DNA from 3 places in the Mammaliicoccus sp. D-M19 genome. Region 2 is predicted to be linked to each of the others. Evidence: riboswitches for the same ligand, from Rfam matches in the RefSeq annotation. Region 2 holds a riboswitch; each other region holds the start of a gene.
What was found. A riboswitch is a leader RNA that binds a small molecule or an ion and turns the genes downstream of it on or off. The one in region 2 is predicted to bind thiamine pyrophosphate.

Region 1 (5,911 bases), on a different contig from region 2:
TGTTAAAGATGATAAGAAACATTATATAACAGAAATTATTTGTGAAACGATCAAATTCTTAAATATGCCTGCATCAAGTAAATCAACGATTCCTCAAACGAAAGATGAAATGAGTGAATTAATTAGTGAAAGTGCTGAAAGTTATGCTAGTGACCTTTCATCTAAAGTAGCAAAAGAAAAATTACGAGCTGAAGCATTAGCAAAAGAGAATGGTGCAAACAATTTAGATGATAAGTTATATAAAGATTATCATAATGTCGTTGACGTTATTGATGAAGCTAAACAACAAGCCCCTGATCCGAATGCAACAAAAGTAACAACCTCATAGCATTAAACTTCAATAAAACTGTTTATAGAAATACTTCCGAAAATAAATATTCTTGATTCTAAATTCCGAGACTTGCTGTCTTGCTGTAGGGCAGCAAGTATACATAATTACAAGTAATTGTTTAAAAAATTACATGAATATGACAAATTGTCTGATAATTAATTTTGTTCAATCTTTATAAATGGCTTTGTTTAGGTATTTTGTTCATTAATATTCAGAATATTGTCTGAAAATTAACGTAATCTAACTGTAATATTAGCTGTAATTTTTTCATATACCTGTAACCTATGACATAAAAATAAGTGGTATAGTTTAAACAGTAAAAATCATATAAAAAGTGAAAACCTTACAGGAGGAAACATTCAATCATGAAAAAATTATTAGCAGTTTCAACTGCGGCAGTTGCAGTTACTACAGGGGTAACAGCTACAGCCGATGCAGCAACACATACAGTAAAATCTGGTGATACTTTAGGTAGTATTTCACAACAATACGGTACTTCAGTAAGTGCTATCAAAGCAGAAAATGGTTTAAAATCTAACTTAATCTTCCCTAACCAAGTAATCAAGGTTAACGAGAAAAGTTCAGAATCAACTACAGAATACACTGTAGTATCAGGAGATACTTTAGGTAAAATTGCATCTAAATACGATGTAACTGTATCTCAATTAAAAGCATGGAACAACTTATCTTCAGATCTAATCATTGTTGGACAAACTTTATCATTACAAGCTCCAGCTCAATCAGTTGAGCCAGCTAAAGCGCCTGTAGCACAACAAGCGCCAGTTCAACAAACACAAGAACAAGTTGCAGCTCCAGCTCAACAACAAAGCTACCAAGCGCCTGTTCAATCATACAAAGCGCCAGCTCAACAAACATATAAAGCGCCAGCTCAACAATCATACCAAGCACCAGCTCAAAAAGTTAGAACTACTCAAACTTCAACAGCTAGCACTGGTGGATCTACTAAAGCTCAATTCTTAGCTGCTGGTGGTTCAGAAGCTATGTGGAATGCGATTGTATTACCAGAATCAAGTGGTAATCCAAATGCAGTAAGTCCAAATGGTTACCAAGGTCTTGGTCAAACTAAAGAATCTTGGGGTACTGGATCAGTAGCTACACAAACTCAAGGTATGTTAAACTACGCTAAAAACCGTTACGGTTCAGAATCAGCTGCTATTGCTTTCCGTCAAGCTAACGGATGGTGGTAAGCCATACACTTTAATCTAAAGTGGTTATAAATTAATTAATCCAATCGTCTAGGAAATATCCTAGGCGATTTTTTAATTTGACCACAATACGTCTATTTGATAATCTTAAGTAAACTGAATATATGAGTGACTGCTAGGGGCGCCATTTGGCTGAGATGATTAAATTCAGTCCCTTAACACCTGATTTGGATAATGCCAACGTAGGAAAGTGGTCGATGAACGTTTTTACAACTATTAATTGACCTCTTTCTTATGAAAGAGGTCATTTTTTATGAAGTTATGAATAATAGAATTATAAATATAAATTTGAGGTGGATTACAATGAAAAAACCGAATATAGCATTAACAATTGCTGGAACGGACCCAAGTGGTGGAGCGGGTATTATGGCGGACTTAAAATCATTTCATGCATCAGGCGTTTATGGAATGGCTGTTGCTACAAGTATCGTTTCACAAAATAGTTTAGGTGTACAAGATGTTTACCATTTACCTGTTGAAGTTATTGAAAGCCAATTAAAAAGTGTCTTTGATGATGAAGTGCCACATGCTATAAAAACAGGCATGATTGCATCAGAAGAAATGATGCAAACGATTAAACCATTTATTGAACAATCTGGAAAGCCGTATGTTATTGACCCAGTAATGGTTGCTAAAAGTGGTGATGCGCTAATGGATGATGAAGGGAAAGGGAAACTTAAAGAAATATTACTACCATTAGCTACAGTTGTTACACCTAATATTCCAGAAGCAGAAGATATTACTGGATTTAAAATTCAAACTGAAGAAGAAATTAATAAAGCTGGTGCATTTTTCTTAAATGAAATTGGATCTAAAGGTGTTGTTATAAAAGGTGGACATCTGGACGGGGATGCAATCGACTATTTATTTACTGAGAATGGCGTGAAAAGCTGGAAAAGTGAAAGATTTAGTACGAAACATACACATGGAACAGGTTGTACATTTAGTGCAGTGATAACAGCAGAGTTAGCTAAAGGTCATTCAATTGAGGAAGCGGTAGAAGTAGCTAAACGATTTATTACGTTAGCTATTCAATATACACCTGAAATAGGCAAAGGTAGAGGTCCAGTGAACCACTTTGTATACCAAAAGATAGAGGGATTAGATTATGAGTAAATTAACAAATATTAGAGAAAATAGTCCATTAATCGTATGTTATACAAATGATGTCGTTAAAAACTTTACAGCTAATGGTTTAATTTCATTAGGCGCAAGCCCCGCAATGAGTGAAGAACCTGAAGAAGCAGAAGAATTTTCAAAAGCAGCAGGAGCATTTCTTCTTAATATAGGGACGATTACGACTGATAAAGCTTATGATATGAAGAAATATGCTGAAATTATGCATGGAAATGGTGTTCCAGTAGTTCTTGATCCCGTAGCAGTTGGTGCATCACAATTAAGAAAGACTTTTTGTACGACGTTATTAAATGATGAAGTTGTCGATATTATTAGAGGTAATGCATCAGAAATTTTAGCACTTATTGAAGAAGACACAATTATGAAAGGTACGGATAGTGATGATACGCTTGATGCTATTAAAATTGCGAAAAAAGCGCATCAGCAATTAAAGTTACCGATTATCATAACTGGAAAAGTTGATGTCATTGCTTGTAATAACAAAATTATAGAATTGCACAATGGTAGTGAGATGTTAACGAAAGTAACTGGTGGAGGTTGTTTATTAGGTGGCGTAATAGCTGCATTCTTATCTCATGAAAAAACAATTACTATTGATGTATTAGAAGAAGCATTAGCAACATACAATATAGCAAGTGATTTGGCATATCAACAACCTGGTGCACATTTACCTGGTACATTCCAAATTTCATTTATAGATCAACTTAATGTAATAACTGAAGAACTTGTTAATGAGAAAAAAATCGTGAAAGTAGTGAACTAAATGTTTGATCCAAAAACTTTGAAAGTATATTTTATAGCAGGTAGTCAAGATATTGCTGATGGTAATCTAATAAGTGTTGTTGAAGAAGCTTTAAAAGCAGGCATCACGATGTTTCAGTTTCGTGAAAAAGGTGAGAAGAGTAAAAAAGGATCAGAAAAAGAAGCACTTGCGCAATCATTATTTGAGTTGTGTAAACAATATCAAGTTCCATTTATCGTCAATGATGATGTAGATTTAGCAATTAAATTAAATGCAGATGGTATTCATGTTGGACAAGATGACCGAAATGTATCTGAGTTTAAAGATAAGTTTAAAGATAAAATAATTGGCTTGAGTGTTGCAAATAAAATTGAATATGATCACTCTGATATATCTGAAGTCGATTATATTGGAACGGGACCTATACATTCTACAAATTCTAAAGCTGATGCAGGAGATGAAGGTGGATATCAAATGATTGAGAAGGTGAGAAAAATCAATCAAGATATTCCTATCGTTGCAATCGGTGGTATAACTGAAGTTGATGTGCAACCGCTCATTAAAGCGGGCGCAAATGGCGTAAGTGTTATTTCTGCTATAGCGAAAAGTCAAAATATTGAACAAACTGTGAAGGGCTTTCATAAACAGTATAAAAATATTTGATAAAATTAATATATTGATTTATGTTGTCGCTATTCTATGATAGAATGAGTTTTATGTGAGTATATCAATAGAGGTGGAAAAATGAAGAAAAAAGCTTTATGGCCATTATTATTTGGTGTAATGGTTGTGCTAGCTGGTTGTGATTATTCTAAACCTGAGAATAGGGATGGATTCTTTTATAATACATTCGTAAAACCGATGGATAGTGTTATTCATTGGCTTGGTACAAATTTGAATCACGATTATGGTCTAGCTATTATCGTTATAACATTAATTGTTCGTTTTGCGTTATTCCCATTTATGATGAAGACGTATAAGAATCAAAAGTTAATGCGTGAAAAAATGAAACTTGCTAAACCTGAAATGGAAGCAATTCAAGAAAAAGTTAAGCGTGCTCGTACTCAAGAAGAAAAAATGGCAGCCAATCAAGAAATGATGGCATTATACAAAAAACATGGTATTAATCCAATGAACATGGGTTGTTTACCAATCGTTATACAAATGCCAATCGTCATGGGATTATTCTATGTATTAAAATATCCTACTGAAGGCGGAATTACAGAATATCCGAATTTCTTATGGTTTAATTTAACTGAACCTGATTTAATTATTACAATCATTGCAGGTATCATTTATGCATTACAAGCATTTGTTTCTATGAAGTATGCAAATGTTCCAGATGAACAGAAAAATATGATGAGAATGATGATGTTTATTTCTCCAATTATGATTATTTGGATGTCATACATTTCAGCATCTGCATTAGGTTTATACTGGGCAGTCGGTGGTGCATTCTTAGTTGTTCAAACATGGTTAGGTAACGTCTTCTATAACAACAAAGTAGAAGAAGAAATGAAACCAATCATTGAAGCACATGAGAAAAATCAACAAGAAGCTAATAAAGAGAAGAAACCAGCTAAACTCGTATCTAATAAGAAGAAAAAGAAATAAAATCAAAAAAACAAACTAATCATCGTGATTAGTTTGTTTTTTTAGTTATATCCCATTCTTTATAAAATTGTTTTAAAAAGTTCTCCATAAATAAGTGGCGTTCTTCAGCGATTTGTTTGCCCCGTTTAGTATTCATTAAATCCTTTAATAATAATAATTTCTCGTAAAAATGATTAATTGCCGTATTCGGTTCATTATGATATTGATCCTCTTGTAAATCATTTAAATTGCGTGGTTGTTGAGTGGAGATATGCATAGGCTCTTTAAAATGACCAGCATATTGAAATGTTCTTGCTATTCCTATAGCGCCAATCGCATCAATTCGATCTGCATCTTGGACGATCTTTCCTGCTAAGCTTGTAAGTTTACCTTCATTTTTACCACCATTATAACTAATATACTTTAGAATATGGATAATCTCTGTTTGAATAGATTCGCTTATCTCCATGTCTTTCATCCATTGATAAAGTTGTTGCCAAGCTGTGTTGCCATCTTTAAATAATTTCTTATCGACAGCATCGTGTAGTAAACTTGCTAATTCAACTACAAACAAATCCACTTCCTCAAACTGAGCAATATCTAGAGCATGATGTCTAACTCTTAAAATATGCTCAAAGTCATGTCCAGTCGTATCGTTTTTGTGTAATGTGCTAACATATGATTCTGCTTCTTTAATAATTTGTTCTTTATTCATATCTTTCTCCTTAAAAAAAACAGGTAGAAAAGTTTGAACAATCGTCTCTTCTACCCGCTAAGTATTTACAATAATGGTGATAGCAATCGTGCTATACCTTCTTTTAATTTAATCCACGTGCTTCTGTTTTCATATCTTTCAACTGTTAATAATGATGAATGTGTCAT
Region 2 (5,911 bases):
TGAACGTGTCTTTGATATTATGGATGAGCCGGGTGAAAAAGATGATAAAGAGGCGCAAGATTATCAAAATATTAACGGTGAAATTGAATTTGAACATGTTGAATTCAAATATGATCCTAACCAAAAAGTACCGACTATAAAAGATTTATCCTTTAAAATTCATAACGGTGAATCTGTTGCATTAGTTGGTGCCACTGGTGCAGGTAAAACGACAATCGTGCAACTTATTCTACATTATTATGAAGTGAATAAAGGACGTATTCTAATAGATGGCATACCAATTAACAAAATAACACGTGAATCTTTAAGAAGTTCTATTGGTGTTGTGTTACAAGACTCCTATTTATTTGATGGAACGATTAAAGACAATATAATGTATGGAACGCCAAATGCTACATATGAAGAAGTTGTAGAAGCTGCTAAAAAAGCAAATGCACATGACTTTATAGAAGCTTTAGAAAATGGTTATGATACAGTGTTGAAAGGTGAATCTGGTTCATTATCTCAAGGTGAAAAACAACTTATTTCTATCGCAAGATGTTTACTTCAAGATCCTAAAATACTTTTATTGGATGAAGCAACAAGTAGTATCGACACAGTAACCGAAATTAAAATTCAAGAAGCGTTGGATACATTAATGCAAGGTAGAACGAGTGTTATTATTGCGCACCGTTTAAATACAGTTAAAAAAGCAGACTTAGTCTTTGTATTATCCCACGGTGAATTGATTGAATCTGGCTCACAAGATGCATTAATTGAACAACAAAGTATTTATTATCACATGTTAAATACAAATGATGATGAACAAATAAAAGAATTAAACTAAAAGGGGATACGTTTATGGAATTTAGAGAATTAGATAAAGATATTGAATCGTTATTCACAGAATATATAAATGAATGGTATGAAAACGAAGAACCGGTTGTTCCATGGGCGACTGATGTCCGTCAACATGGTGGATTTGACAAGATGTTGATCATGTTAGAAGAAGCAAAAGACCCAGTTGACGCAAACTTTGTAAAAGCAAAAACATATGTACTCATTGACGATGACAAAATTGTTGGCGCTGTAAATATTAGGTATGCCTTAAATGACTATTTAAATAAAAAGGGTGGTCATGTTGGTTACGGTGTTAGAAAAAGCGAACGTGGTAAAGGTTACGCGACAAAGTTGTTAAATTATGCAGTTAAGAATTTGAATAATGAGGGTGTAAATTCTGTTCTTGTAACTTGTGATGAATCGAATGATGCAAGTGCGAAAGTCATTATAAATAATAATGGTGTAGAAGATGAACCCTATAAATCAGATGAACAAGAAAATACGAGAAGATTTTGGATTAATCATCTTTAAAATTAAATAATGACTACATGAAATGAAAGTGCAAAAATGTCGGAACATTTTTGCACTTTATGTTGAACTCTAATATAATATATAGGTATAAATATATGGGCAGAAAGGGTTTTGAAATTGAATGAAGAGCAAAGAAAACATGGGGCTACAGCGAAGACAGAACCTAATTTAGAGAAGGATTATAGCAAGTACTTCGAACATGTTTATCAACCTCCAAATTTAAAGGACGCTAAACAAAGAGGGAAATCACAAATTGAATATCATGATGATTTTAAAATAGACGAACGACATAGAGGTATGGGGAAAGGTCGTAAATTCTATATTAGAACATATGGTTGCCAAATGAATGAACATGATACAGAAGTAATGGCTGGTATCTTACAGGCGTTAGGTTTTGGACCGACTAACTCAGTAGAAGATGCAGATGTGATATTACTTAATACATGTGCAATAAGAGAGAATGCTGAAAATAAAGTGTTTAGTGAAATTGGGAATTTAAAGCATCTTAAACAAGCGCGACCAGATTGTTTAATTGGTGTATGTGGATGTATGTCACAAGAGGAATCTGTCGTTAATAAGATTCTTAAATCATACCAGAATGTTGATATGATTTTCGGTACGCATAACATCCATAGATTGCCTGAAATTTTAGAAGAAGCATATATGTCTAAAGCGATGGTTGTTGAAGTATGGTCAAAAGAAGGCGACGTCATCGAAAATCTACCTAAAGTAAGAAATGGTAGAATTAAAGCGTGGGTAAATATTATGTACGGTTGTGACAAATTCTGTACGTATTGTATTGTACCGTTCACACGTGGTAAAGAGAGAAGTCGTATGCCTGAAGAAATTATTGCTGAAGTAAGAGATTTAGCAAGACAAGGCTACCAAGAAATATGTTTATTAGGTCAAAATGTAAATGCATACGGTAAAGATATTGACGGTTTAAATTATGGTTTAGGCGATTTGTTAAATGACATCACTAAAATCGATATACCGCGCGTACGTTTTACGACAAGTCACCCTTGGGACTTTGATGATCGTTTAATTGAAGTGATTGCTAATGGTGGTAATATCGTACCTCATATACATTTACCAGTACAGTCTGGTAATAACCAAGTGTTAAAAATTATGGGTAGAAAATATACACGTGAAAGCTATTTAGAATTAGTTCAAAAAATAAAAGCAGCAATTCCAGATGTAGCATTGACAACGGATATCATTGTTGGCTATCCTAATGAAACAGAAGAACAATTTTTAGAAACAATAAAGTTGTATCATGAAGTTGGTTTCGAACATGCTTACACGTATGTATATTCTCCGAGAGAAGGTACGCCAGCAGCTAAGATGAAAGATAATGTGCCTGATAAAGAGAAAAAAGCAAGACTTCAAAGATTAAATAAAGTAGTTGGCGAATATGCTGCAGAATCATTGAAACCATATGAAGGACAAGAAGTATTTGTTTTATGCGAAGGTTCAAGTAAGAGAGATGAAGCAGTACTAGCAGGCTATACTGAAAAGAATAAATTAGTTAATTTTAAAGCACCAAAAGATGTAATCGGCAAAATCGTAAAAGTAAAAATTACTGAAGCAAAACAATATTCATTAAATGGTGAATTTATAGATGTTGTATCTAAAGAAAAGGTGGTACATTAAATGTATACAAAAGATGATATTTTGGAACAAGCGCGTAAACTCGGAAAAATGATGTCAGAAACAGAAGAAGTAGATTTCTTTAAACGTGCAGAAGCGCAAATTCATGAGAATCAAACAGTCAGAGAAAAAATGGCAAGCTTGAAATCTTTACAAAAACAAGCAGTTAATTTCCAAAACTATGGTAAAGATAAAGCTTTAGCTATGGTTGAAGAAAAAATAAAAAACATTGAAAAAGAATTAGATGAAATGCCAATTGTAAGTGAATTTAAAGAAGCGCAAGTTGAAGTTAATGAACTTTTACAAATGGTATCTCATTCAATTAGCCATACAGTTACAAATGAAATTATTGAATCAACAGGTGGTAATCAACTTACTGGTGAAACAGGTGCAGCAGTTAGAAATGCACCAAATACAAGTAGCTGTTCAAATTAAGATTTAATATATTGCACACACGGTGCCTAAAAAGGCTGAGAAGATACGTGTAGATTTGATCCAGGTAATACTGGCGTAGAGATTGTGCAACTAAAGATTATATATGCTTTTAATCATTAGTCTGCCAATACGTAGACTAATGATTTTTTATTTGGAGGAAATATAATGAAGAAGACAAAATTAATGACTTTAACTGCAATATTAACAACGATAAATGTTGTGTTTAGTACTTTTATTACAATACCTATAGGCCCAATAAAAGCATTACCAATGCAACATTTCATTAATGTCATATCAGCTGTATTTCTTGGACCATGGTATGGCTTAGCACAAGCTTTGTTATCTTCGTTTATTAGAAACTTATTAGGTTTAGGCACGATTTTTGCTTTTCCAGGCAGTATGATAGGCGTATTATTAGCAAGTTTACTCTATAAATATCGTAAACAATTATCAATTGCATCTTTAGGAGAAGTCCTAGGCACTGGTATGATAGGTAGCTTCGTTTGTATTCCGTTAGGTTGGTTACTAGGATTAGGGAAAATTGCATTTTGGCCGTTATTTTTATCATTTTTCTTTAGTAGTCTAATAGGCGCTATCGCGAGTTATATATTATTAAAAGCTTTTGAAAAAAGAGGCATATTAAAGAAATTAAAAAATGATACTTAAAGTTATATCATGAATTAAAGGGCGTGAAGCATATATTGCTATATCACGCTCTTTTCTTAATAAATAAACATACTCGTTTAATAGTAGAAATTTTGATAAAATAGATAAATCGAAAGTTAAAAAAAGGAACGTGAATAAAGATGTCTAAACCAACGCCGATGATGGCTCAATATTTAAAGATAAAATCTCAATATCAAGATACATTATTATTTTTCAGATTAGGTGATTTTTATGAAATGTTCTACGATGATGCAATTGAAGCATCAAGAGTATTAGAAATAACACTGACAAGAAGAGATGCTAAGAAAGATCCAATTCCAATGTGTGGGGTACCGTATCATTCTGCTTCTGGATATATCGAAAAACTTATTTCAAAAGGTTATAAAGTCGCGATTTGTGAACAAATGGAAGATCCGACACAAACTAAAGGAATGGTTCGTAGAGAAGTAGTGCAAGTCATAACGCCAGGTACGGTTATGGATCAAAAAGGTATGGACGAAAAAACAAATAATTATATATTAGGATTTATAAAAGAAGACGGAGAGTTTCATTTAAGTTACTGTGATGTCACAACAGGAGAATTAAAAGTAACATCATTTGTAGATGAAACAACTTTAATTAATGAAATTACAACGATTCACCCTAATGAAATTATTGTTAATAAAGTGTTACCAGATAATTTATATAAACAAATTCAACTCATAACTGAAACCATCACAGTTATTGATAGCTATGAAGAACGAGACTATGAAGTTGTCACAGGCACATCTCACGATCAAAAAAGGTCATTAAATTATTTATTAAATTATATTCATGATAACGGTAAACGCGATATGCCACATTTAGAAGAAGTTGTCGTATATAGAGCTTTAGATTATATGAAAATGGACTTTTATGCGAAACGAAATCTTGAATTAACAGAAAGTATCAGACTTAAATCTAAGAAAGGTACATTATTATGGTTGATGGATGATACGAAGACACCTATGGGCGCAAGAAGATTAAAGCAATGGATAGATAGACCACTTATTAATCAAAGAGATATCGAACAAAGATTAGATGCTGTTGAACAATTAGTGAATGGGTTTATTGAGCGTGATGAACTTCGAAGCTATTTAAATATGGTATATGATATTGAAAGATTAGTCGGAAGAGTTAGCTATGGCAATGTGAATGCTAAAGATTTAGTACAGTTGAATTATTCAATAAAGCAAATTCCATATGTTAAAGAAATTATTGAAAGATTAGACTCAAAGTCTATAGATCGATTTAAAGATTTAGAGCCATTAAATGATTTAGAACGATTATTAGATGAAAGTTTAGTAGAAGATCCACCGATATCTGTTAAAGAAGGTGGCATATTTAAAAAAGGCTATAACGAAACACTAGATCAATATAAAGAAGCTTCAACAAATGGTAAACAATGGATTGCAGAATTACAATTAAAAGAACGTGAACGAACAGGTGTTAAATCATTAAAGGTAAGCTTTAACAAAGTTTTTGGGTATTATATTGAAATTACAAAAGCTAATTTAAATCATATAGACACGGATGCTTTAGGATATCAACGTAAGCAAACATTATCAAATGCTGAACGATTTATTACTGAAGAATTGAAAGAAAAAGAATCTATCATTTTAGGTGCAGAAGATAAAGCAATCGAACTAGAATATCAACTATTCCTGGATTTAAGACAAGAAGTGAAAGCTTATACTGAAAAGTTACAAGCACAAGCTAAATTACTATCAGAAATAGACTGTTTACAAAGCTTTGCCGAAATTGCTCAAAAATATCATTATACACGTCCAAT
Region 3 (5,911 bases), on a different contig from region 2:
AGCATTATCTTAGCACTTATTATCGGAGCTATGATTGCATTCGATATGGGTGGTCCAGTAAACAAAGTTGCTTTCTTATTCGGATCAGCTTTAATTGCTGAAGGAAACTATGCCGTTATGGGTATGGTTGCAGTAGCTGTATGTACACCACCAATTGGTTTAGGTCTTGCTACTTTTATCAATAAACGTAAATTTAATAAAGGTGAAATTGAAATGGGTAAAGCATCATTTACGATGGGATTATTCGGTATTACTGAAGGTGCTATTCCATTTGCCGCACAAGACCCATTACGTATTATTCCTGCAAATATGATTGGTGCAATGGTCGCAGCAGCCATAGCAGCTATAGGTGGCGTTGGAGATAGAGTTGCACATGGTGGTCCAATTGTAGCCGTACTTGGTGGTATCGATAAAATAATATGGTTCTTTATTGCTGTAATTATCGGAAGTAGTGTTACAATGCTTGTTACACTTTTATTGAAGAAAAAAGAAGCAACAGTTGCATCACCTGAAATGGAATCATCTAATAGTGGTATGACAACATCATTTATGGGATTAGATGAAGATGATAACGATCAAAAAGAAACATCCACTTCAAATGATGAAACTAAAACAGATTCAGAACAAGTCTTTCATGAAAAAGTCATTACGATAGAAGACGCTGAAATGTCACGAGATGACGCAATAGATAAACTGATTCACAATTTAAAATATCACAACTTTATAGACGATGAAGAAACGTTAAAAGAATCTGTATTGAAACGCGAATCAGAATCAACAACAGCAATCGGTATGAATGTAGCCATCCCGCATGCTAAATCAAATGTTGTCAAACAGCCTGTCGTAGCTGTTCTGAAAAACAAACATGGTGTTGAATGGGAAAGTTTAGATGAAACACAACCTAAAATCATCTTCTTAATTGCTGTACCAAATGATAGTAGTGATACACACTTGAAGTTATTACAAAGACTGTCACGTACACTTATGGATGATGAAACAAGAGAAAAATTAATCAACGCTGAAAGCACAGAAGCTATTTATCATATTTTGAAAGAAATTTAATTTAAAAAGCCTGGAACGAATTTGTTCCAGGCTTTTCTATGTCTGATAAATCTAACTGCATTGCTCTATTTCGTGATACTTTTCACCTATCTTACGTGCCGCTTCTCTTCCACCCATAATATTTCTTGCGAAAGGTCCCAGTTCTAAATCTGCTAATCCACCTGATACAAATAAATTCGGCAGCCATTCCAAATGTTTACTGATTTCAGGGTAACCACATTTATTGAGTGGTGCTTCATACTCATGAATTAAGCGATTTAATATCGGTTGTGTTAACAAAGTATTGTCAAACCCTGTTGCCAACAATATATGATCATAATCAATATGTTTCCCATCTACTGTTATGATTTGATGATTGTTAATATAGTCTAGTTCATTGAGATGTATCGTTAGTCTGCCCTTTTTCACATATTTCTTTAATCTAATGAACAACTCCTGAGGCATAGAACCTTTATGACGTTCTTTTAAAACAATATCCATCTTTTCTTCTGGATCTATCACTTTTGAAAAACTTGCCATATTTTTAGGTCCTAACCATCCTGGATCAGCATCAAAATCATGAATTTCTAACGGCTTATTCGTCCATAGATGCACATGTTTTTCATCATCATGATAAATTAATTTTAACGCTAAGTGTGCAGCTGATATCCCACTTCCAACAACGTGAGAACTTTCATTAAATTGAATATTTGCATCTTCAAAAATATGTTGTACATCTGGTGCATGCTCATACATTTCTGGAACCTTTGGCTTATGATTACAACCTGATGCGATGATGACATTCTGTGTATATATCATCTCCCCTGATTCCAATACGACACACCAATCATCTCTATATTTCTTTATATCTACAGCAGTGTCTTTAATATGGCATTCATGTAATCGATAATATTCAACTTGTTCCGCTGTATGGTCCATAAACATATCTCTTTTTGGTCTTTTATACTTACCATAAATTCCACCTGCATAGTCCATTTTCTTTAAATATTGTTTTAAATGAAAAGGATTTGGGTGAACATGGTGTACGATTGGAGACCTTAAATAAGGCATACTAATATTCTGTGTTCGATGGTCAAATTGATGACAGAACACATCGTGCGGGTCAATAATTGTTAAGTCTTTATTTTTTAATCCTTTAACTTTTAATTCTAATGCTATCGTTATAGCGTGGATGCCACCACCTACTATCGTCCACTTCATCTTATCACCTTCATTTTATAAATCGTAATCAATACGTTTTATATCATAACCGATTTTTCCTATCATTTGCAACTGACATTTATACAAACTTGACATCGATTATTAAAAACTATACATTGATAGTAATTAAATAGATGCACTAGGGGTGTTTTTTAACTGAGATGAGGATGAACTCGAACCCTTTGAACCTGAACTAGATCGTACTAGCGTAGGAAAGTGTTTGTGAAATGAATTTATAGGGATGACTATGCCCTTTTTATAAATATCTTTGTTTTTACACAACTTTCTTACGAGAAGGTTGTGTATTTTTTTATTTAAAATTCTATATGGGAGTGTTACATATGACAAAGACAATATTAGTAACAGGTAGTAGTAGAGGATTAGGCGCAACAATCGCACGTACATTAGCATCTGAAGGACATCAAGTCATCATTAATTATCATAATAGTAAAGCGTTAGCAGAACAGTTAGTTGCTGAAATTGGAGCAGAACAAGCGATTGCTATTCAAGCGGATGTGACGAATCGCGCTGAAGTTGATCAGTTAATTGATGAAGGTACGAAACATTTTGAAAAAATTGATGTCGTCGTCAACAATGCCTTAGTTAACTTTAAATTTGACCCAGTAAAACAAAAAGCATTCGTCGACCTTGCATGGGAAGACTATCAACAACAAATTGATGGCACATTAAAAGCAGCATTTAATATTGTGCAAAGTGTTGCACCTCAATTCATTGAAAGAAAACAAGGTGCGGTTATTAGCATCGGTACGAATTTATTCCAAAATCCTGTCGTACCTTATCACGAATATACAACTGCGAAAGCTGGTTTAATTGGCTTCACGCGTAATATCGCTGCTGAATTAGGTCAACATGGCATTACAGCCAATGTTGTTTCTGGTGGCCTACTCAAAACGACCGATGCCAGCTCTGTGACAACACCTGAAGTGTTTGACTTAATTGCTCAATCAACACCTCTTAAAAAAGTCACTTCACCACAAGATGTCGCAAATATGGTGAGCTTTCTTGCTTCTGATAAAGCAAGTGGTATAACTGGACAAAATTATACTGTAGATGGTGGCTTAACAATGAACTAGAATTCCAAAAGAGAGATAAGGAGAATAGAAATGCGTAATTTAAGAAGCGATCAACTCAATATTGGTGTCTTATTATATGGATGTGGCCATCATCAAGCAGCATGGCTTATGGAAGACTCCTCTATTGAACAGATTGGTGATATCTCTTATTATCAATCATTAGCACAACTATCAGAAAGAGGTTTATTAGATGCTGTGTTCTTTGCAGATAATCAATCATTCCCTGCAAAATCAGATAGTGAATTACCAGCATTCTGGTTGGATCCAATTGTGAACTTGACTGCTATATCACAAGTTACAAAACATATTGGTTTAGTTTCAACAATATCAAGTTCATTTTCAAACCCTTATACTGCGGCTAGACAAATTTTAACCCTCGATCATGCAACGAATGGTCGTGTCGGTTGGAACTTAGTAACATCCATGACAGATATAGAAGCTCAAAACCATAGTATGAAAGCTTTACCTCAACATGATGATAGATATCATAAAGCTCAAGAATTTGCTGAGTTGATGGACAAATTATTTACATCTTGGCATAAAGAAGACTTCGTTCATGACCGTCATAACAATAAAGTGATTAACCATGAGCATGTGCATGCTTTCCACCATTCTGGCGATTATTTCCAAGTAAATGGACCGTTATCGACACCGAGTAGCCCACAAGGCAAACCGGTCGCTATGCAAGCTGGTGCATCCAAACAAGGTATTGCATTAGCCGTCAAACATGCTGATGCTGTTTATTCAGTATCATGGAATTTGAAACAAGCGAAAGCTTATAGAAATAAATTAAATAAGGCCATTAGCGAAAGCGATACACCCGAGAAATATATTAAAGTCTTTCCAGGATTGGTTACTTATGTTGGGGAAACACGTGAAGAAGCACTGCTAAAAAAAGAAAAATTAGATAAAGCTTTACCAATTGAAAATGCCATCAAACAATTAAGTACATTTGTTAGGCAAGATTGTTCGAAATGGTCATTGGATGAACCTGTCCCAGAATTGCCACCTGTAGATGCATTCGATGGTCCAGTAGGCAGATATGAAACGATTTTAGAAATTATAGAAGATACCAAACCTACAGTGAGAGAATTATTAGGTTATCTCAATGCAGGTGGTGGGCATCTCACATTAATAGGTACATCTGAAGAAATAGTAGATGAAATGGAACTTTGGTTTAAGTCTGGTGTTGCTGATGGTTTTAATCTAATGCCACCTACTTTACCACATAGTCTCGAAGATTTTGTAACATATATTGTTCCAGAATTACAACGACGCGGACTCTATAGAGAAGCATATTCAAGTCAGACATTTAAAGAACTTTTAAATGTAAATTAAAAAATTAAATAAGATAAATAAATGACAATAACAACAGAAATAGAACTAAACAACGTAGACATGAAGACTAATTCTGCAGCTAAAGCTGGATAATTATCATATTCTTGTGCAATAACTGAGCTGTTCACGGATGTCGGCATCGCTGAAGCAATAAATAATGTTTGAGCGATAATGCCGTCTAAACCCATGCATTTTATAATGACAAATGCGATAGCTGGTCCAACTACTAATCTTATAAAGATATAAATATAAGAAGATGACCATTTAAAATTAAGTTTAATATTAGCAATTTGTGCACCGAGAAGAATTAAAGCAATCGCAATCATAGCATCAGACAAATAACTGACAGTCGTCCACATGAATTCAGGAATTGGAATATGATTATAGTTTAAAATAATAGCAAGAATGAGTGCATAAATAATGGGCATCTTAAAGTAATTGAGTAATGCTTTAAGTTTACCTAATTGAACGGATTGAATTGCGAAGACACCATATGTAAACGTGAAGACATTTTGTAGCGTTAATACAATAACTTGTGCAGACATTGCAAGTGGATCACTTTTAAATACAATATCATTTAACGGCGCACCGTAGTTACCAGAGTTAAAGAAGAGTACACTGTTTGTTAAAGTTGTCTCTTTACCCTTATCTAAATTTTGCATTTTGGCGATAGCAAATGCGACGATATATAATGCAATTATGTATATAACGAAGAATACGATGATTAATAATAATAAATTTACTGCTAACTCAGCTTTGTAAAACTTCGCAAAAATAAATCCAGGCACAAACACATTGATATTTAATTTTGCGAGCGTACGTAAATCAAGTTTCACACGCTTTTGAAGAACATAACCTAACGCTGTCATTAGAAAAATCGGTACAACAACCGTTAGTAAAATATTGAGCATTTCAGACAAAAAGACACCCCCACGATGTATAAGATAAGTTTTTGATAGTAATATCATAACATTCTTAGATAATTGTTGGGGGCGTCTTTTTAGTATTGCGAATAATCGTGTGCTATATGTGAGAAAATGATACAAACTTTGAATCGGATTAGGGGCTGAGATGTGGGATAGAGCTGGGTTTTTATGGAATTTGTGAGTTTACTAGGGTATTAACTCACGTCTTTTGAGATCTTGTGAGTTTACTGCCTCTTTAACTCACATCTCACCCAATATTCTCATTCCACTCATCACTCAATTTATAAAATA

Region 1: linked by a shared signal. The riboswitch ahead of thiD (bifunctional hydroxymethylpyrimidine kinase/phosphomethylpyrimidine kinase) and the one ahead of thiW (energy coupling factor transporter S component ThiW) in region 2 are both predicted to bind thiamine pyrophosphate.
Region 3: linked by a shared signal. The riboswitch ahead of LQ675_RS12535 (3-oxoacyl-ACP reductase) and the one ahead of thiW (energy coupling factor transporter S component ThiW) in region 2 are both predicted to bind thiamine pyrophosphate.

Annotation. Positions count from the first base shown of each region.
Region 1 covers NZ_JAJNHW010000003.1:19,101-25,011, reverse strand. Annotated here, with positions in the region: gene LQ675_RS08180 (single-stranded DNA-binding protein) at 1-328, shown strand, start outside; gene LQ675_RS15080 (aggregation-promoting factor C-terminal-like domain-containing protein) at 697-1,539, shown strand; TPP riboswitch at 1,665-1,763, shown strand; gene thiD (bifunctional hydroxymethylpyrimidine kinase/phosphomethylpyrimidine kinase) at 1,861-2,673, shown strand; gene thiM (hydroxyethylthiazole kinase) at 2,666-3,457, shown strand; gene thiE (thiamine phosphate synthase) at 3,458-4,099, shown strand; gene yidC (membrane protein insertase YidC) at 4,181-5,050, shown strand; gene LQ675_RS08150 (HD domain-containing protein) at 5,079-5,744, opposite strand; gene cls (cardiolipin synthase) at 5,810-5,911, opposite strand, start outside.
Region 2 covers NZ_JAJNHW010000001.1:15,115-21,025, reverse strand. Annotated here, with positions in the region: gene LQ675_RS00095 (ABC transporter ATP-binding protein) at 1-826, shown strand, start outside; gene LQ675_RS00090 (GNAT family N-acetyltransferase) at 841-1,350, shown strand; gene miaB (tRNA (N6-isopentenyl adenosine(37)-C2)-methylthiotransferase MiaB) at 1,468-3,003, shown strand; gene LQ675_RS00080 (YlbF/YmcA family competence regulator) at 3,004-3,435, shown strand; TPP riboswitch at 3,444-3,535, shown strand; gene thiW (energy coupling factor transporter S component ThiW) at 3,601-4,101, shown strand; gene mutS (DNA mismatch repair protein MutS) at 4,242-5,911, shown strand, end outside.
Region 3 covers NZ_JAJNHW010000008.1:30,613-36,523, forward strand. Annotated here, with positions in the region: partial or broken gene LQ675_RS12525 (PTS fructose transporter subunit IIC) at 1-556, shown strand, start outside; partial or broken gene LQ675_RS15090 (PTS sugar transporter subunit IIA) at 628-1,062, shown strand; gene LQ675_RS12530 (NAD(P)-binding domain-containing protein) at 1,114-2,262, opposite strand; TPP riboswitch at 2,394-2,494, shown strand; gene LQ675_RS12535 (3-oxoacyl-ACP reductase) at 2,604-3,356, shown strand; gene LQ675_RS12540 (NtaA/DmoA family FMN-dependent monooxygenase) at 3,387-4,694, shown strand; gene LQ675_RS12545 (AEC family transporter) at 4,691-5,614, opposite strand.